3 regions of the Bhargavaea ullalensis genome follow, and region 3 is predicted to be linked to each of the others. Evidence: riboswitches for the same ligand, from Rfam matches in the RefSeq annotation. Region 3 holds a riboswitch; each other region holds the start of a gene.
What was found. Region 3 has a riboswitch for thiamine pyrophosphate ahead of thiT (energy-coupled thiamine transporter ThiT). Riboswitches for the same ligand answer to the same signal wherever they lie in the genome.

Region 1 (6,611 bases), on a different contig from region 3:
CGTGAGATGGGCGGAAAAGCGTCCCTTGAAGACTTTCGTCGGCACTTGGGACAGATTGGGTCTCACTCGAAGACCCTAGCGACTTACTCGCGCCACATTGCGTCTCACTCGGGACCTTTAGCGACTCACTCGCGGCCCTTAGCGACTCACTCGGGACCGAAAGCGTCTCACTCGCCCCAAATGCGACTCCTTCACTCACTTACCCAAGCCATACCCCCGCTACGCAACTCCCCACCAACAGGACCAAAAACATCCCGCCGAGCGCAAAGTCGCGCGCACCGATCTTCACCGGCTGGTAAAATTCACTCCGCGGTTCTCCGGTAAATCCTTTTGCTTCCATGGCGAAGGCGGCGCGTTCGGCTTTGCGGACGGCGCCGGCGAGCATCGGGATCAGTAATCGGCGCATGCCGAGGGCGCGCTGCCACCAGTGTTTGCCTTCGTCGACTCCGCGGAGGCGCTGGGCCTGGCGGATCTGGACAAGTTCATCTTTCAGGACAGGCAGGAACTGGTAGCTGACCATCGTTCCGTAGGCGAGCTTCGGCGGGACGCGGAGCTGCTGCATGAGGCTCATGATGAAGGTGACCGGGTCGGTCGTGAGGGCGAACAGCAGCGACAGACCGGAGAAGGCGAGCACCCGGAACGCGAGCGACCAGGCGCGTGCCCATTGTTCGTCGGTCACTTCGATGCCGAGGAACGAGCCGATCACTTCTCCGCCAGTGTCCGCGCCGAAGACGAGCGTGGTCCAGAGGTAGCCGGCGGCGCCGAGCCCCATCGGCAGCATCATGAGGCCCCAGACTTTCCAGTTCACCCGGCTCATGAGCACTTGCACGACGAGCAGGCCGACCCAGAACAAGAGCGGCGTCCACGGGTTAAAGAAAAACGCCATCGTCAGCATCGAGACGATCACGGCCAAAAACTTCACCGACGGGTTCATGTCATGCAAAAGCCGGCTCATGCGCATTCGCTCCTTTCGGCGGGATCAGGTGATGGGCGGCGAGCAGACCGGGATCCGCCCAGACGTCAGCCGCACGGAACTTGCCCGTGAGTGCGCCGTCTTTCATCAACATCACCGAATCGGCGATTGCGGCGGCGAATTCCATATCGTGGGTAATGATGAGGAACGATACCCCTTCCCGCCGGCGCTCGTCGATCAGCTCATACAGCTCAAGCAGCGCGGCGGCGTCCTGGCCGGATGTCGGCTCGTCCATGACGATGACCGGCCGGTTGTCTGCGAGCATCGCCCCGATCGCCGCTCGCCGCTTTTGTCCGTGGGAGACGGAAAACGGGTGGGCGTCCGCAATCTCCTCAAGCCGGAGCCGTTCCATCAAGCCGTCCACTTCCTCCCCAGAAGCTATCCCCGAAAACGCCAGCTCTTCCCGGACCGAAGCGGTCAGGAAAAGGAATTCCGGTGACTGGGGCACGTAGCCGATGCCCGAGGCTGCATTGACCCGCCCGCCGGATTTCTTGTAAATGCCGCAGAGCGCCTTCGCAAGCGACGATTTCCCGCTGCCGTTCGGACCGGCGATGACGGCGATTTCGGATTCGTTCAATTGGAATGAAAGCTTGGACAGGATCTCCTGTCCGCGGATCGAAACAGATAACTCCTCGACACGAAGTGAAGCCTCTTCGCCAATTGCTGCCGGCCGCTCGGGAAAACGCATAGGCGGCCCGGGCAGAAACGGCCCGCACCCGGTCAGCCGCCCTTCAGGTCCGAGGCGGATCTCCCGGTCAAAAAATCCGTCCCACAAGTCGAGGCGGTGCTCGACGGCGACGACCGTGAGACCGGTTTTCTTCTGGAGCCCATCGAGCCAGCGGACAAGTTCGCGCGCGGTGTGCGGATCGAGATGGGCGAGCGGCTCGTCCAGCAGAAGCACTTCGGGCTGCATGACGAGGGCGCAGGCGGCGGCGACACGCTGTTTTTGTCCGCCCGACAGATTCTGGATGACCGCACCGCGCAGCTCTTCAAGCCCGGTGAGTGCCAGCACTTCCACGATCCGGCGTTTCATTTCCTCGCGCGGCACCCGCAGGTTTTCGAGCGTGAATGCGAGCTCCTGCTCGACGGTCGGCATGCAAAACTGGGCATCGGGGTCCTGGAAGACGGTCGCGACGAACCGGTTGATCTCGCCGGGCTTCCACACCTCGGACAACCGGCCGAACAGCCGGACCGTCCCTCCGACGATGCCGTCACAGTTCGCCGGATACAGCCGGTTCAGCAAATAAAGCAGCGTGCTTTTGCCGCAACCGCTCGGACCGGACAACACGACGCGCTCACCCCGCCTGATCTCAAATGAAATTCCGTTCAGCACCGCCCGGTCGTCCTCGGGGAACCGGAAAGACACCTCTTCCAGCCGGAACACCGCCTCAGGCACGGGCCTCCCCCTTGCCTGCACGAGAAATCGCATAGCCGCGGAGCGCACCGGTCGCGAGCAGTCCGTCCGCGAGGTATTTGCCGCCGACGCCGGCGATGAGGATTCCGCTCATCACGCGGAGCGCGAGCATGATCATCACAAATTTCGGATCAAGCGCCGCGTAGCCCGAGACGAAATAGCCGTACGCAAAGCTGAACAAGGCAGAGCCGGCGCCCGCGAGCATCATGACCGGCAGATTGAACCGCTTGTACCCGGTGACGGCGAACGCCGCCTCCGCCCCGAGACCCTGCACCATGCCCGATAGAATGAGGCGGGGGCCGGCGCCGTTGCCGAGCAGCACTTCGATGATCGCCGCCAAGGTTTCCGGCAAGAAGGCGGCACCGGGCTTGCGGATGATCGACATGCACAAGATCGACACGATAAACCAGATGCCGAAGATCCATTCGTAGGCGAGCGGTCCGATGACGCCTGCCCAGAGGTTGCCGAAGTGGACGAACACGAGATAGATGATGCCGAAGACGACGCCGAACAGCGACATGAGGACGATTTCTTTCAGCTTCCAAGATTTCATCGTCATCGGCCGGCTCCTCCGTGGGACGGGGAATTGATGCTCATCGAGACGGTCATGACGAGATGGCGGTGCTCGTCGGAGCGGGCGTTCGAAAATGCCTCCTCGTAGAAATCAAAAACGTCGTGGATGTCCCCGTGGATGCCGCTCGCGTAATGCATCGATTCGTTGAAAACGCCGGACGCCTTCGCCCGGTCGACTTCCCGGTAGATGACCTCCATGTAGCCGGGGTTGTTCATCGGATAAAGCGCGAACTGGGATGATACATATTGCTTTGTCCGATCCGTATTGAGCAGTTCATCCGGCTTATCCAAGAACACATCGCCCGCTGAGTCGCCCGGGCAACCGGCGGAAAACGTCCCGTTCAGTGCGACATGAACGCCGGTTTTCGCTGCGTGGAGCGCAATGGCTTTGGCGACATTGAACACATGCGCCTGTTTTCCGCGGATGACTGTGGAGACGTCATCGGTGTGCATCCAGACGGCCGATGTGTCGGTTTCATTGATCGCCTCCGTGATGACGTCGGCGAACCGGTCGGTCATCGGGTGGAGCGAGAACCGGAACCCGACGATCGGGCTTGTTCCGCATTGCAGTTGATCCATGTTGAATTCCCCCTTGAAAGTAAACACAAAAAAGCCGCACCCGTGAAGATGCAGCCGGAATTCCATAATGGCCATGCGAAAACAGGGCAGGCGCGATGAAATCCGCCGCACTTCCTCACGCAGGTATTAACCTGATCGAGTCCAAAGGGATCGGAGCGTTCGCTCTCATCTCAGCCCGTGACGGGCACCCCCAGCGCAGTGACGGTATGCAGTTTTTCGTGCCGCGGGTCTGCCCGCTGCCCCAAGTGTAGGCGATTGGACGGAGGATGGCAAGCGGATCCGGCAAATCGGGTATAGGAAGGGAAGAGCGGCAAGACGGACAGACGGAGGGATCGGCATCATGACGGAGAAATTTGACTTGAAGAAGTTTGCGGCGCTGCTGGCCGACCATTCGATCGAAGACGCCATCGACTATAAAAATGAATGCATCCCCGCCAGGCTGTACAAGTTCTTTCCCTTGTACGACGAGCGGCGGGTGGACTGGCAGACGGAAAACGAGCTCCGGCTCGCCTCGATCCGCAACGCTGAAATCTGGGCGAGCGCGGCGGAATTCCTGAATGATCCGTTTGAGTTCAAGGCCGTGCTGCTGGATGAATCGGAATTCGAGAATGTGCGGGAAGCGGAAATGATGGAGCGGCTGCTCGACCGGATCCGGCGGGTGTTTTTGTCGGCGAGCTTCACGGCGAACCTTGAGAACTTCCCGATGTGGGCCCACTACACGAACAACTACCAGGGATTTTGTGCGGAATATGAAGTGACCGACGGCGACCGGCTGTTTCCGGTGATCTACGCACACGACCGGCGGAACGCGGCGGTGTTGCTGAAGAAGATGGTGCATGAACTGCATCTGTTGTTCAAAGGGGAACTAAAGCCGCAGGAAGTGTCCGCGGTGGAGCCGGTACTTTTGTATTTAACACATTTCGTGAAGCACGACTCGTGGGATTACGAAGAGGAATACCGGATCGTCCCGCCGAACCGCGAGCGCACAAGCGGCAAACTGCTGGAAAACGGGGAAGCGGGCCTGCGGCTGAGCGGTCTGTACCTCGGAAACCGGTGCCGGGAATCCGACAAATTGGCGCTCTTTGACATCGCCCGTGAGCAGAACTTGCCGATCCGGGAGATCGACATCGACGACAGCAGCACGAAATTCAAGCTCACTTTCCGGCATTTCCGGCCGGAATAAAAGCCGGGATCCGTCGGCTGAACGGCCCTTCCGGCGAAACGGAACTGATGAAAATTTGACATATGAGAACAAAATACTGCTAATTTAAACAAAATTCCAAAAACGGATGGACAAGCCCGAACAGATATAGGTATAATGAATACAGAATAGGAATCGAAAAGGAAAACTTACAGTCATTTGGATATGCAGACGGCGAGGTCCGCTGTTCGACGCTGTAGGAGACAACTCGGTGGCATCGGCACAGGTTCCTGGGAATGCCCGCATGTTGTGCGGGCCGGGGGAGGGAGGAGAAAAAAGGTGTCCGGCAGTCCCGGATATCAAAAGGGAACAGTGCTGTGCAGGAAATTCATTTGTACTTTGTTGCTAACTTCTCGTGTGTTTGTATTAAAAAGCAGACAGTCAGAAGGAGGAAGTAGTTGCAATGCATAAGGATTTCTATCGAATCGGGCCGCAAACGATGGCCATCATGCCGGATTTCGACAAGTATGGCCATCCGGAATCAATCATCCTCGAGCAGGGGAAGGAGGCGTTCAGCATCAAGCTGAAGCCCCGGCACCTGATCGACCGGACGCTCCGCTCCTACGCGTCCAGCTATATGGGGGCCGTGCAGGGGGCCGCTTACATTTTGAAAAAGAACCATACCCTGCCCGTCCTGATCAAAGCCGAGAAGCCGATCATCCTCTTGCCGACGGAGTCTTCGACGAGGGAAGGGTGCATGTGGCTGTCACTCGACCACATCATTGATTTCAATGAAGAGGAAAAGGGATCAACGCGGATCAGCCTGACCGGCGGCGCCAGCATCGTCGCCGGCATCAGCCTCCACAGCTTTTATCACCAATTCCAGAAAGCCCTCTTTTTCCGCCATCACCTTGAACGGCCTGACGATCGCATGACGCAGGCATTCGAGCCGGGTGTGACCTACCATTTCATCAAAGGAGAAGGCATCCGGAAGACCGGGAAAAAGGAATAACAGAACTGCAAGGAACAGCCGCGGCTGTTCCTTTTTAAATAGAATCACTGATCAGCCGCGTCCACTCCATGAAACCATTCATCTTCCCGGACGTAGGATGGTTAAAGGAACCGGGAGAACCGAGAGCGATGAAGGAGGAAACGTATATGTTCAATATGTTTCTCGTTGTCCACATCTTGTCGGGAATCGTCTGTCTCATCACGGGACTGTTCGCTTTGCAGGCACCGAAGCGGCGGGGCCGGCATACGTCGGCGGGCACCGTTTATCATGCCTCCTACTTGTGCGTGTTCATCACGGCGCTCGTCATGTCCGTGGTCAACTGGGCGGATAGTGCTTATCTGTTTTACATTGCGCTCTTTTCGTACGGGAATGCGCTGCTTGGCTTGATTTCCGCAAGGCGGAAGAAGAAGGGCTGGATGGGTCCTCATATCGGGGGGGTGCTCGGGTCGTATATCGGAATCGTGACGGCAGTGCTGGTCGTGAATGTTCCCCGGATCCCGGTCATCAATGAGTGGCCGGTCCTCTTGTTCTGGATCTTGCCGACGGTGATCGGCACGCCGCTCATCGTGATCGCCGGCCGGAAGTACCGTCCGAGACGCCGCGCGGTTTAGGACATAACTCCGCTCTCTTTCGGGTAAAGGAAACTCATAGGCAACCGGAACTTGAGTGGAATTGCGACTGAGAGAATGGAGGATTCGATGGATTTAGAACGGTTGGTGGAGGAAATCCGAGACGAGATGGTGAATGTGCGCCGGGAGATCCATATGCATCCCGAGCTGAGCCATGAGGAGTTCAAGACGACCCGCTATGTGCGGGAGCTGCTGTCGGGCACATCGATCGAGTGGCAGGAAACAGGAACGGCGACGGGACTGGTCGGCCTGATGAATGGCAAGGCGGGGACGGGTCCGGTGCTCATGCT
Region 2 (6,611 bases), on a different contig from region 3:
AAAGGGCAGAAAAGAGAAGATCCGGCCGGGACCGCGGAAACTCAGTTTTCGGGATTTCGGCCTTATTTTCGATTGCGGCGTCTACGATGGGACGTCTTTCTTCGGCTTTCTCGGCCAGATGAAATACGACAGCGAAATGGCGAGATCGAGGGCAGCCACGAGCGTCCACACTTTCAGGATCTGCTCCAGTGCCTCCGTCCGGCCGGGATTTCCGACGAGAGCGATCATTGCTGCGAGGTAGCCGCCGCCGAGAATCCAGGCTGCCGCGTGGAGCAGGCTTCCTTTCAGGGATTCCCGGGCATGCGCAAACCCATGCATCTTAGCCGGCTTCGGCCCTTTTTTCAAAATGTAGTACCGGAAGCGTTCATCCGCCCAGCGGATCATCCGCCGTCCATAGGCGAGCGAGACGCCGAGGTAGATTGCGGCGATGCCGTGTGCCTGTGAGGCGGTTGCGCCGTTCATCAGGTCATGGGTCGTGGCGATGAGCAGGATGAGGTCGAGGACGGGCGTCATGGCGAGCAGCCAGAAGCCCGCGCGTTTTTTCCCGAGTATGTATCTCACGGCGAGTCCGGAGACGATGAACACCCAGAACCCGATTTCCACGGCGACGATCAGCCAGGCGATGGCGGTCAACAGCATCCACTCCTTTTATTAAATTCTAGCAAATCAATCAATGGTTGCAATTATTCCCCCTCATGATATGATGTAGGCGTCAATTGAATACGAACCGCCACTGGGGGAGCCTGAAGAACGGCTGAGACGTGCATGTGCTGCGCGGACCCTTCGAACCTGATCCGGATCATACCGGCGTAGGGAAGTGGGCCGATCCGCTTTGACCCCATGTATATCCAGGCCGCTTCCTGACGTTTTGATCAGGGAGCGGCTTTTTCGTGTTCGCCAACCATTGAAAGGGAGTGCACGAGATGAGTTTTTGCAAGAGTGTGAGACAGGAATGCGACGCAATCTGGGAGGACAGCTTCAACCATCCGTTCGTCCGGGCGCTGGCGGACGGAACGCTTGATGAAAAGGTGTTCCGCTTTTACGTGCTGCAGGATGCGTACTACTTGAGCCATTTTGCAAAAGTACAGGCCCTCGGTGCGGTGCACGCAAAGGATCTTGTGACGACGCAGCGCTTCGCCAAGCATGCGGAGGAAACCTGTGTTGCCGAAATGTCGCTTCACGAGGAATTTTTCGGGCTGCTCGGCGTGACGCCCGAGGAGCACGCCGCTTTCCGGCCGGCTCCGAACGCTTATAACTACACATCGCACATGTACCGTGCGGCGTTCACCGGCGATCTTGCCGACACCCTCGCGGCGCTGCTGCCGTGCTACTGGCTGTACTGGGAGATCGGCGAGCGCCTGAAAGACGCCAAGCCGGGCCACCCGATCTACGACAAGTGGATCGCGACTTACGGCTCTGAATGGTTCGGCAGCCTGGTCCAAGAACAGATCGGCCGCATGGACCGTCTTGCCGAAGGCCTGCCCGAGGAACGGATCCAAGAACTCGCGGAGCACTTCCGCAAAAGCAGCCTCTATGAACTGAAGTTCTGGGAGATGGCCTGGACGCTTGAAACCTGGACGGCGGAAGAACGGGAGGCGGTCCGATGAGCAGCGGATCCTTCACGGACCGGGTGCGCGCACAGCGCCCGCTCGTCCACTGCATCACGAACATCGTCGTCGCCAACTTCCAGGCGAACGGACTTCTGGCACTCGGAGCCTCTCCGGTCATGGCCGACTCGCCGGAGGAAGTCGGGGAAATGGCAAGGGCCGCCTCCTGCACCGTCCTGAACATCGGAACGCTTCATTCGGACAGCCTGCACTCGATGGAACTCGCCGGAAAAGCAGCGGCCGGCGCAGGCCGTCCGGTCGTCCTCGACCCGGTCGGCGCGGGTGCGACCTCTTTCCGGAGGGAAGCCGTGCGGCGGATCCTCGGAAACCTTGATGTGACGCTCATCCGCTGCAACGCCGGCGAACTTGCGGCGATTGCGGCGGAAGACTGGCAGGCGTCCGGCGTCGACGCGGGAAGCGGGAAGATGGATGTCCGTGCCGTTGCGGAGAGGACGGCACGCGAGCATGGCTGCCTCGTCGCGGTCACCGGAAAAGTGGATTACGTCACGGACGGCATGAAGACGTTCCGGATCGAAGGCGGCCATGAACTGCTGTCGCGCGTGACGGGGACGGGGTGCCTCCTGAGCGCGGTGTGCGGCGCGTTTATCGCCGCGGCCGGAGACTCGAAGCTTGAGGCAGTGGCGGAGGCCCTCAAATTTTACAAAACGGCCGGGGAGCTTGCAGCGGCCGGTGTGCAGGGTCCGGGCACCTTCGGGACTGCATTCATCGACCAGCTGTATTTGCTGGAAGGCGTGGAGGCAGCTGCGGTAGCCGAAACAAGGGAGGTGCGGGCATGACGCATGTGGCCATGACGATTGCCGGATCGGATTCCGGCGGCGGGGCCGGAATCCAGGCAGACTTGAAGACGTTCCAGGAACTCGGCGTGTTCGGCACGTCCGCAATTACAGCGGTCACCGCACAGAATACGCTCGGCGTCCACGGCGTGTGGCCGCTCGGAGGGGAAGCCGTGACGGCGCAGACGGACGCGGTGTTCGGAGACTTCGAAGTATCCGCCGTGAAAACCGGCATGCTGTTTTCAGCAGAGATCATCCGCGCGGTTGCCCGGTCACTTGAGGAGGCGGACCGGCCGGCGCTCGTCGTGGATCCGGTCATGATCGCAAAGGGCGGTGCGAACCTCTTGCAGCAGGAGGCGGTGGACGCGCTCGCCAAGGAACTGATCCCGCTGGCGGCGGTCATCACTCCGAACATCCCGGAAGCGGAAGTCCTCACCGGCATGGACATCCGGAGCGAGTCCGACATGGAAAAGGCCGGCCGCAGCCTGCTCGGGATGGGTGCGCGGGCGGTCATTGTCAAGGGCGGACACCGCACGGATGAGCGCCGGGCATCCGACCTGTACATGGACCGTGACGGCAGCCGGATGGTCCTCTCGAGTGAGCGGATCCACACGAAGGACACACACGGGACGGGCTGCACGTTTTCCGCCGCACTGACCGCATTCCTCGCGGCCGGGCAAACATTGCCGGACGCCGCGGAAGGAGCAAAGCGGTTCATCCAGGCGGCGATCTCCGACGGGCTCGGCATCGGATCGGGCCACGGGCCGACAAACCACTGGGCCTACCACCGGATCGGCGGCATGTCGGCGAAAGGGGCGATCACCGTTGAATCGTGAACAACTGGCGGTTTATTTTATCATGGGAAGCGGCAATACGGCGGGCCGCGACCCGCTCGCCGTGCTCGGATCGGCGCTTCGCGGCGGCGTGACCTGCTTTCAGCTCCGCGAAAAAGGGCCGGGCGCGCTGAAAGGGGAGCCTCTTGCGGACTTTGCCGCCGGCTGCCGGGATCTTTGCCGGCAGTACGGGGTCCCGTTCATCGTCAATGATGACCTGGAACTGGCGGTTGCGACCGGCGCCGACGGACTGCACATCGGCCAGGAAGACGGAAATGCGGCAGAGATCCGCCGCCGGATCGGCAACCGGATGATCCTTGGCGTCTCGGCCCACGACGTAAACGAAGCGGCCGCCGCCCGTTCCGCCGGCGCAGATTACCTCGGCATGGGGCCAGTCTACGGGACGCGGTCCAAACCAGATGCCCGGGCCGCCTCCGGCACTGAACTTATCACCAGCGCAAAGTCCGCTTACCCGGACCTTCCGATTGTCGGCATCGGAGGCATTCGGGAAGACAACGCGGCGCCCGTCATTGAAGCCGGTGCATCCGGGGTCTCGGTGATCAGTGCGATTGCGCATGCGGGCGATCCGGAACGGGCCGCGCGGGAACTCCGCCAGGCGGTCCGGGAAGCACTTGAGCCAGGAAAGGTTTCGAAATGAACGGCAAGACGAAAAAGCTCATGCTCATGGCGATGTTCACGGCAATCGCGGTCGCCGGCTCGGTGTTCGTTTCGTTTCCGGCCGGTGTCGCGCGGGCCTTCCCCGTCCAGCACGCCGTGAACGTGATCGCCGCCGTTATGCTCGGACCGGCCCCTGCAGTCGGGATCGCCTTTCTCACGGCACTTGTCCGGATTTTGACCGGAACCGGCTCGCTGCTCGCCTTCCCGGGCGGCATGATCGGCGCCCTGCTGGCCGGACTGTTTTTCCGGAAAACCGGACGCGTCTGGACGGCCGCCGCAGGAGAGATGGCAGGCACGGGCATCATCGCGTCGCTCGTCGCCGCCCCGTATGCGAACATCCTGATGGGCGCCTCGGCGGGTGCGCTGTTCTTCCTGCCGGCATTTCTCGTCTCCAGCGTGAGCGGCGCCCTCATCGGCTTTGTGCTCGTGCACCGGCTGGAAGGTGCGGCTTCGAGGCTGCTGACGCACTGAACCTTAAAAAAGGACCTTTTCCTTCTCAATGAGGGAAAGGGTCCTTTGCATTTTGTGCATGTCTCTGCAGCAAAGGATTGATCCATTTCCCCGCATACGGAGCAAAGAAGTTCAGGAGAAGTCCTCCAAAGCAGACTGTCAGGACGGTACCGATTCCGATTGGCCCCCCGGCGGCCAATGCAAACGCAAGGAACAGTGCGTAAATCAACGTTCTGGCCATGAACAGATTTGGGCGGACCATCTTGCGGATGATGAGCGTCAAGCGGTCAACGGGGACCGGCGCAAAGTTTGTATGCAGATAAACCGCGTTGCCGAACCCGATGAACAGCATGCCGAAGAAAAAGCCGAGAAACGGGAGTGCCCCGTTCACCGGCAAATGGAATCCGTTGAGAAGAAACAGCCAAAGGTCGATTCCGGCACCGGTGATCAAGGCGGTCACAAGGCCGAGGAGCTCCGGACGCTGCCGGGACAACAGGGAATTCGTGCCGATCAGGGCGAGCGCAATGAGGATTTCCCAGCTGCCGACCGTGAGGCCCACATTCCTCGACAGTCCGACGAGCATGGCATCAAACGGAGAAGTTCCGAAATCCGAACGGATGGTGAGCGAGATGCCGAATGTCAGGATGAAAATACCGGACGCGTAAAACAAATACCTCATGCCGGTCGCTCCCTTCTGATGTTATTGTTGCAAGTGCAACAAAGAAGCGCTAAATTGAATATAAGACGCTTTGGTTGCAAATGCAACATAAATTGAAAGGAGACGGCTCATGAATGATATTCTCCGTGAAATCGGAATGATCGCCAGGGCACTTGATTCCATCAGCAACATTGAGTTCAAGGAAATTGACCTGACGAAGGGCCAGTATTTATATGTGGTCCGGATTTGTGAAAACCCGGGGATCATCCAGGAGAAGCTCGCCGAAATGATCAAAGTGGACCGGACGACTGCGGCGCGCGCAGTGAAGAAGCTGGAGTCAAACGGGTTTATTGAAAAGCGGGAGGATGGGCAAAACCGGAAAATCAAACGGCTGTACCCGACTGTCATGGGTGAAGACATCTACCCGTTCATCATCCGTGAAAATGAGCATTCCAGGCACGTGGCGCTGGAAGGACTTTCGGAAGAAGAAATCCGGATTGCCGAAGACCTCCTCTTCAGGATCAGGAAGAATGTCGAAGAAGACTGGGAGCATGTTAAAAAAGGGAACCGGCGGGAGTACTGAGCAGGCCGGGAAAGGGGAGAAAAAGAGATGAAGGCGGAAATAGTAAAGTGCGGTGCGGAGGACCTGGAGGCAATCCGGGCAGTGGGAATAGACACGTACGAGGAGACATTCGGGGCGCACAATCCGCAAGAAATCATGCGGGCCTACATTGAAACTGCGTTCGCGCCGGAAAAACTGGCCGCCGAACTGGCCGAACCGCAATCGGAGTTTTTCCTGGTTTTCGCAGAAGGGGAAGCTGCGGGCTACCTGAAAGTAAACACAGGGACTGCCCAGACTGAAAAGATGGGCAAAGACGCCATGGAAGTCGAGCGCATCTACATCCGCTCGAAGTTCAAGGGCAGGGGACTGGGCAGGCAACTGATGGATTTGGCCGTCAAGCTGGCCGGGGAACGAGGCAAGACCAGACTCTGGCTCGGTGTCTGGGAACATAACCCGGACGCCATCCGGTTCTACGAAAAATCCGGCTTTGTTCAGACCGGATCCCATTCATTTTTCATGGGAACCGATGAACAGCGCGACCTGGTTATGACAAAAAGGTTGTGATCGAGCAATAAAAAACCCCCGCAAAAGCGGGGGGCAGCGCCTATTCCTTCGGTTCTTCAGGGAAGAGGAACCAGGAGAGGACGCCGCTGAGAAGGGCGGCGCCGACCGCCATGTAGAGGCGGTGGAGTTCCGGGACGTCCTGGAACTCCTTGTTCAAATACCACCAGGCGACGCCGGCGACGATGAGCATGATCGGTATGGCGAATGTGAGTGCACGTTTCAATGGTGTCATCCTTTAACTGGTTGAGTTAAGGATAGTTTATCATAACTCAGTAGCCGCCGCCTTGAAAGCCGCCGGGACCTCCGAAGCCCGGTCCGCCAAAGCCCGGTCTGCCGAAGCCGGGATTCGCGTAAATGTTGCGGCCCGGAACCGTAGTGGACGTTTCGGTGAAGTAGTGTCGCGGCACATTGACGATATTCTGCCGGTTGACGTTGACGATCGGGTGAACGAACGGTACTTCACAC
Region 3 (6,611 bases):
TTCAAAAGCTGCGGGAAGCCGGGGCGGTCCTCCTCGGAAAGGCGAACATGACCGAGTGGGCGAACTTCATGTCGGACAAGATGACGAACGGATGGAGCTCGCGCGGAGGGCAGGTGAAAAGTCCTTACGGCCCGATTGACGTCGGCGGATCAAGTTCCGGATCGGCGGCCGCGGTTGCGGCAAACCTGGCAGCGGCATCCGCGGGCACGGAAACGACCGGTTCAATCATCGAGCCGGCTTCGCAGAACAGCCTCGTCGGCATCAAGCCGACCGTCGGCGCCATCAGCCGGACGGGGGTCATTCCGCTGTCGGTCACTCAGGACACGCCGGGCGCGTTCGGCAGGACGGTGGAAGATGCGCTGATTTTATTCCGCGGCATGACGGGCGTTGATCCGGAAGATCCGGTCACCGCACTGGGCGCCGTCTGGGACGGGACCGACTGGGACGCGGTGCTGGACACGAAAGCACTCAGCGGCGCCCGGATCGGAGTCGCCCGAAAGATTTTCGAGCGGGAGGCAGACACCGGGCTGAATGACCGGTTCGACCAGGCGCTTGAGGCGATCCGGGCATGCGGCGCTGAAGTGGTCGACGGCATCGACCTCGGCGTCATGGAGGATGACCTCGGCTACGATGTGCTTCTGCACGAATTCAAGGCTGCCCTGAACGCCTATCTTGGACGGACAGCCCCGGACAACCCGATCCGCACGCTCAAAGACATCATAGAATTCAATAATTGCCATCCGGAAGAAACGCTGAAGTTCGGCCAGAACATGCTGGAGGAGTCGGAGCGGACTTCCGGCACGCTCACCGAACGGAGCTATCTGGAGGCACTCGAGCGGAACCGCCATCTGGCCGCCGAGACGGCGCTTGAGTCCGCTTTCCGGAAGTACGAGATCAACGCGCTCGTATTTCCGAAAGACCACGGCTGCAGCTTCGGCGCGGCTGCCGGATATCCGGGAATCGCCGTGCCGTCGGGCGAGGGGGAAGGCGGCGAGCCGTTCGGCATCACGTTCTACGGCCGGGCGTTCTCAGAACCGCTTTTGATCGGATATGCATTTGCCTACGAGCAGCATGTGCATGGAAGAGTGAAGCCGGAACTCTGATGAACGGCCGGATATGCTATAATGGTCCATTGTAATGAAATCGGTTCACCAAAGGATTGGACAGCATGAATAAAAAGACATTGGGCATTCTCGGCGGCGTCGGCCCGCTCGCGACGATGTACATCGGCGAAATGATCGTCCGCCGCACCGATGCCGCATGTGACCAGGACCATGTCGACATGGTCATCACAAACAATACGAACATTCCCGACCGGACGGCGTACATCCTGGACCGCACGAAGCCGGATCCGGTTCCCGTGATCATCGCGGATACGGAGCGGCTGGCGGAGGCCGGGGCCGGACTCATCGCCATCCCGTGCAATACGGCGCACACGTTTTACGGAGATATCGTGAAAGCCTCCCCGGTGCCGGTGCTCAACATGATCGAGGAAACGGTCGCGCGGGCGGAGCGGGAAGGCGCCCGGATGCTCGGGATCCTCGCGACCGACGGGACCGTCGCCTCCGAAGTGTATCAGGCGGCCTGTCACCGGCGCGGCATCGAGCCCGTTCTTCCGTCGCCTGAGATCCAGCGGGACGTCATGTCGGTCATCTACGACAACATCAAGGCCGGACGCCCCGCGGACCGGGAAACGTGGGGCCGGATCGACCGCCACATGGCCGGCAGGGGTTGTGACCGGGTCATCCTCGGCTGCACCGAGCTGTCGGTCGTGAAACAGGAGCTCCATCTTGACGGCCGATATCTTGACTCGCTCCGCGTGCTCGCAGAAGCGGCGATCGAAGCCTGCGGTCACCGGCTGAAGCCTGAATAAAGACATTGTGCGGCCGGGCAGACCGAATGCCCGGCCGCTTTTTCGGCTTACCGGGAGAGGGATTGGCGGTTCCCGCGGTGAGAACGGCCCGCCCATATGCTAAAATGGACACAATCACAACGCAATCGAAACGGGGTATGACAGATGGGATTTCTGGAACGGCTGGATCCTGAACTAAAAGAGAAATGGACATTTGAGAGTGAGATGCCGATCCAGGCGAGGATGATTCCGGCGATGCTCGATGGCCGGGATGTTGTCGCCGAGTCCCCGACCGGATCGGGCAAGACGCTTGCCTATGTGATTCCGCTGCTGATGCTTGTCGACGGCGGCTCAAACCGGACGGAAGCGCTCATCATGGCGCCGTCCCAGGAACTGTGCATGCAAATCCTGGAAGTGCTGCGCAACTGGACGGAAGGCACGGATGTCACCGTGACCCAGCTCATCGGCGGCGCAAACAAGCAGCGCCAGATCGAGAAGCTCAAGAAAAAGCCGACGATCGTCGTCGGAACGCCGGGCCGGATCCGGGAACTGGCGAACGACCGCAAGCTGAAGATGCACGACATCCGGCATATCGTGCTGGACGAAGGCGATCAGCTGCTCGGCCGCGAAAACCGGTCGGACGTGAGGTCGCTCATCGATGCCGCGTCTCCCGACTGCCGGGTCTCGGTCGTTTCCGCGACGGTGACCGATGAAATCCGGCTCGTGGCGGACCGGTTCATGACGGATCCGCTTCATATCCGGGTGGAGGCAGGCGAAATGCCGGCACAAGGGAAGGTCGTCCATTCGTTCGTAAAAGTCGAAGAACGAGACAAGACCGACCTGATCCGCCGGCTGTCCCACCAGGAAAACGTGCACGCCCTCGCCTTCATCAATAACACCGACCAGCTGCTCATGAAAGAGTCAAAACTGAAATTTGACGACGCGCCGGTCGCCGTCCTTCACTCCGGCATGAACAAAATGGAGCGCAAACGGGCACTCGACGACTTCCGAGACGGAAAGGTCCGCATCCTCATCGCCACGGACGTGGCGGCACGGGGACTCGACATCAGCGGACTGTCTCACGTCATCCATATCGACGTGCCGCGCACCGCGGAGCAATACACCCACCGATCCGGACGCACGGGACGCGCCGGGGCGGACGGCGAAGTCCTCTCGCTCGTCTCTTATCCGGACGAAAAAACGTACCGGAAGCTGACGCGAGAACTGACGGGCAAGCCGCTCCAGAAAGTGTGGCACAAAGGCGCGCTCATCGAAGGGTCATCGAAAACGGCGCCTGCCGGCGGTAAAGCAGGCAAGGCGAAAACAGGCGGCCGGACGAATGCGAAGGCCGGCTCAAAGCCACAGTCGAAAGCGGACGGAAAGCCATCGGCGAAATCCGGCGGGAAGACAAAAGGGAAAACCGGCGGAAAACGGAGCGGGCAGTGATGAAAAAACTCGCGGCCGCACTGATTGCCGTTCTCCTCCTCATCCCGGCCGCCGGTCCGGCAAGCGCCGGCGGACGGGTCGTCTATGTGGCGCTCGGCGACTCGCTCGCCGCCGGCCAGACGCCGTCCCGCTCGATCGACGCCGGCTATTCAGACTTGATCGCGATGAAGCTGCAGCGCTACATCGGGCTCGCCTACTATTCAAAAGACCTGAGTTTCCCGGGCTTCACTACCCGCCAGGTGCTGGACCGCGTCCGTTCCGAAGAAGCGCAGCAACTGCTCGGACAGGCGAATCTGATCACCGTGTCGGCCGGGGCGAACGACCTGCTCGGGCTCATCCGGCATGACCCGGCGAACGGCACGCTTGCATTCGACCGCATCCCCGCCGACTTTGCACTGAACGGTGTGCGAAAAAACATGGGGGAGATCCTCCGTGAACTCGCCGTTCGCGCACCGCGAGCCAAGGTGTATGTCATGGGTTACTATTTCCCGTATCCGCATGTGAAGGAAAAGATGAAGGCGGGAACGCGTGAACAGCTTGACCGGCTCAACCTCATCCTGAAGCAGGAAGCGGAAGCGGCGGGTGCAGTCTTTGTCCCGGTTTCTGACCGGTTCGAAGGAGCGACGGCGGCAGCCTTCATCCCGAATCCGGCGGATGTTCATCCGTCCATCGAGGGCTACCGGCAAATGGCGAACGCCTTCTTCGACGCCTCGCCGTACCGGATGAGCATTTCGCCCTGGGAGCTCCCGCCGCCGAACCCGGTGTCTTTTGAAGACATGCAGAAACGCCTGGACGGGGAAGCCTCCGCATCGGACGGCCGCCGGGCAGCGGCGGAACGCCCGTCCGACGATCCCCGATATGAACACGCAGCCGGCATCCATGCCATCCTGCCCGAAACCTCCGGAAATCCGGGGGTTTTTTTGGTGGAATCCGCCACCAAACAAAAAACCCCGCCGATTGGGGGCGGGGGTCCATTCTGAACAGAGGCGGAAGGTTTAACCGGACCGCTTACCGGACAGACTGCAGCTTAAGCTGCTTGAGTTTGAGCAGGCGCGGTGCCGCCGTGAAGATGAGTGCATTCACGGCCGCCGTGAGGATGATCGACGGGATCATATAGCCGGCGTTGTAGACGATCGAGTACCACCAGACGTTTTCGCCGAGGTCGAGCGCCGTGGCGCCGAAGAACACGACACCCGACAGCACATGGCACACATAACGCAGGATCCCGCCGAGCACCGTGCCGGCGGAAATCGCCCAGATCATGGCCGTCTTGTTTCCCTTTTTCGCCGCAGCGGCGACGAGCGGGGCGAACAGGCCCGCGAACCCGATGACCGTATAGGCGGCCGGATAGTCGAGGAAGCCCTGGACAGGATGAATGATATAGGCGCCGGCGAACATCTGGAGCACCCCGAGGATGAGGCCGGTGAGCAGGCCGCCACCGAGTCCCCAGCGGAACGCCATCAGGATGATCGGCACCATCGTCAGGCTGATGGAACCGCCCTGGAACCAAAGTTTGATTGAAATCTGATCAAGCACGATTCCGATGGCGGAGAAGATCGCCACTTCGATCAGAAATTGGAGTCGGCTTCGCTGCTGCATGAGAAAATCCCCCTAATGTGATAGTCGCAAGATGGGGATGCAATCAAAAAAAGACATCCGGGACAGAACCGGACGCCTTCAGGCATCTTTTTCCATCCACATCCCTGCGCAAGAATGATCTTACAGGTTCGAAGAGTCTGGACCGTTGCCGTCCACTCTCAGCCGCGCCGGCGGCTCCCCTTGTGGTTTCAATATTCAGTATGGACGCCTTCAGTATAGTACATAAGATGGATGACTTCAAGCCCGGACAGGTTCTGCAGGGCCGGCCGGTCACCCTTTCCACTGGATTCCCGTACGCTAATACAGCCTTCCGAACCGGCAGAAAAACAACCGGACGCAAGAAAGGAGCCGCCTTATGGATCAGTCCCGCCTCTTGTCTTCACTCAACTATTTCAGTGTCATCTTCGCCCCGCTTTTGTTTCCGCTTGTCGTGTTCTTCGCATCGGGCGAGCCGTCCGTCCGGCGCCATGCGAAGCGGGCGTGTCTCATCCAGCTCATCCCGGCCGTGCCGTTCGCGGCCCTTCTTGCCATGACGGTTGCGGCGGCGAATGCATTCCGCCGGGCGCCGTTCACGGGAGAGTTGCCGACGGCCGGGCATGCGGGGATGCAGCTCGTGCTGGCGTTCTTGTTCGCGGGGGCGCAGGGGCTCGCTTTTCTTTGGTGTGTGTGGGCGGGAGTGCGGGCGCTGAGGAGCTGAGCGTTTTTTGCGGAGTCCGGTCTGTGGTATAGTGGAAGGTGGAAACCATAGAAGGAAGTGCTGAAAAGATGATCGCAAAAACGACAGAGGATTATGAGTCCCTCCGGAAAGCCGGCCGTGTGATGGCGGAAATCCGCGAGGCGCTGAAGGCGGCGACGAAGCCGGGTGTCACAACGAAGGAACTCGACGAAATTGCCGGCCGCATGTTTGATGAAGCGGGTGCGGTGTCCGGTCCGATGGGCGAGTATGATTTTCCGGGCTATACGTGCATCAGCGTGAATCACGTGGTCGCGCACGGGATTCCGGGGAATCATGCTCTCCAGGAAGGGGACATGATCAATATCGATGTCTCCGGCTCCCTGAACGGATATTTTGCGGATACGGGCATCTCGTTCGTCGTCGGGGCACCGGATGAGCGCAAGCAGAAGCTGTGCGACGTGGCGAAAAGCGCATTTGACCGGGCGATGACGAAAGTGAAGCCGGGCGGGCGCCTCAACGCGATCGGCAAGGCGGTCGAGCGTGAAGCGCGCGACCACGGGCTTCACGTGATCAAAAACCTGACCGGCCACGGTGTCGGACGTTCTCTTCACGAGCCGCCGGAACATGTGCTGAACTATTATGAGCGCTGGGACACGACGCTCCTGAAGGAAGGCATGGTGCTCGCGGTCGAACCGTTCATTTCGGAAAAGGCGGAGCACATCATCGAGGGCGGAGACGGCTGGGCGTTCATCACGCCGGACAAATCGCTCGTCGCCCAGATCGAGCACACGATCATCGTCACGAAGGACGGTCCTGAGCTCATCACGGAACTGGACGATTGATTGGAAATTGAATGAACGGAAAAACGGCCCCGGGAGGAATTCCCGAGGGCCGTTTTGAATGTATGGGTTTATTCGTTTTCGGCTGTTTCCAGTCGCTGGACCGGTTTTCGCATGTCAAGGAACGTCCAGACGACCGCCGTTCCTGCAAGAAACAGCGAGGCCGCCGTGACAAACGGTTCGTCCAGCAGATTGTGGA

Region 1: another riboswitch for thiamine pyrophosphate. It lies ahead of ACFFIY_RS08470 (YkoF family thiamine/hydroxymethylpyrimidine-binding protein); the one in region 3 lies ahead of thiT (energy-coupled thiamine transporter ThiT).
Region 2: another riboswitch for thiamine pyrophosphate. It lies ahead of tenA (thiaminase II); the one in region 3 lies ahead of thiT (energy-coupled thiamine transporter ThiT).

Annotation. Positions count from the first base shown of each region.
Region 1 is NZ_JBHLWY010000036.1:23,147-29,757, reverse strand. Features, by position in the region: gene ACFFIY_RS08485 (energy-coupling factor transporter transmembrane component T family protein) at 200-955, opposite strand; gene ACFFIY_RS08480 (ABC transporter ATP-binding protein) at 936-2,369, opposite strand; gene ACFFIY_RS08475 (ECF transporter S component) at 2,362-2,940, opposite strand; gene ACFFIY_RS08470 (YkoF family thiamine/hydroxymethylpyrimidine-binding protein) at 2,943-3,539, opposite strand; TPP riboswitch at 3,635-3,741, opposite strand; gene ACFFIY_RS08465 (DUF2971 domain-containing protein) at 3,880-4,722, shown strand; gene ACFFIY_RS08460 (competence protein ComK) at 5,144-5,692, shown strand; gene ACFFIY_RS08455 (DUF2306 domain-containing protein) at 5,839-6,303, shown strand; gene ACFFIY_RS08450 (M20 metallopeptidase family protein) at 6,391-6,611, shown strand, end outside.
Region 2 is NZ_JBHLWY010000043.1:96,401-103,011, forward strand. Features, by position in the region: gene ACFFIY_RS12485 (hypothetical protein) at 82-633, opposite strand; TPP riboswitch at 726-833, shown strand; gene tenA (thiaminase II) at 924-1,607, shown strand; gene thiM (hydroxyethylthiazole kinase) at 1,604-2,404, shown strand; gene thiD (bifunctional hydroxymethylpyrimidine kinase/phosphomethylpyrimidine kinase) at 2,401-3,237, shown strand; gene thiE (thiamine phosphate synthase) at 3,260-3,892, shown strand; gene thiW (energy coupling factor transporter S component ThiW) at 3,889-4,383, shown strand; gene ACFFIY_RS12515 (YczE/YyaS/YitT family protein) at 4,409-5,041, opposite strand; gene ACFFIY_RS12520 (MarR family winged helix-turn-helix transcriptional regulator) at 5,151-5,603, shown strand; gene ACFFIY_RS12525 (GNAT family N-acetyltransferase) at 5,631-6,146, shown strand; gene ACFFIY_RS12530 (histidine kinase) at 6,187-6,369, opposite strand; gene ACFFIY_RS12535 (hypothetical protein) at 6,416-6,611, opposite strand, start outside.
Region 3 is NZ_JBHLWY010000041.1:8,129-14,739, forward strand. Features, by position in the region: gene ACFFIY_RS09870 (amidase family protein) at 1-1,103, shown strand, start outside; gene cuyB (cysteate racemase) at 1,169-1,873, shown strand; gene ACFFIY_RS09880 (DEAD/DEAH box helicase) at 2,018-3,298, shown strand; gene ACFFIY_RS09885 (SGNH/GDSL hydrolase family protein) at 3,298-4,278, shown strand; gene thiT (energy-coupled thiamine transporter ThiT) at 4,307-4,897, opposite strand; TPP riboswitch at 4,982-5,088, opposite strand; gene ACFFIY_RS09895 (magnetosome magnetite crystal formation protein family) at 5,253-5,594, shown strand; gene map (type I methionyl aminopeptidase) at 5,663-6,415, shown strand; gene ACFFIY_RS09905 (TspO-related membrane protein) at 6,484-6,611, opposite strand, start outside.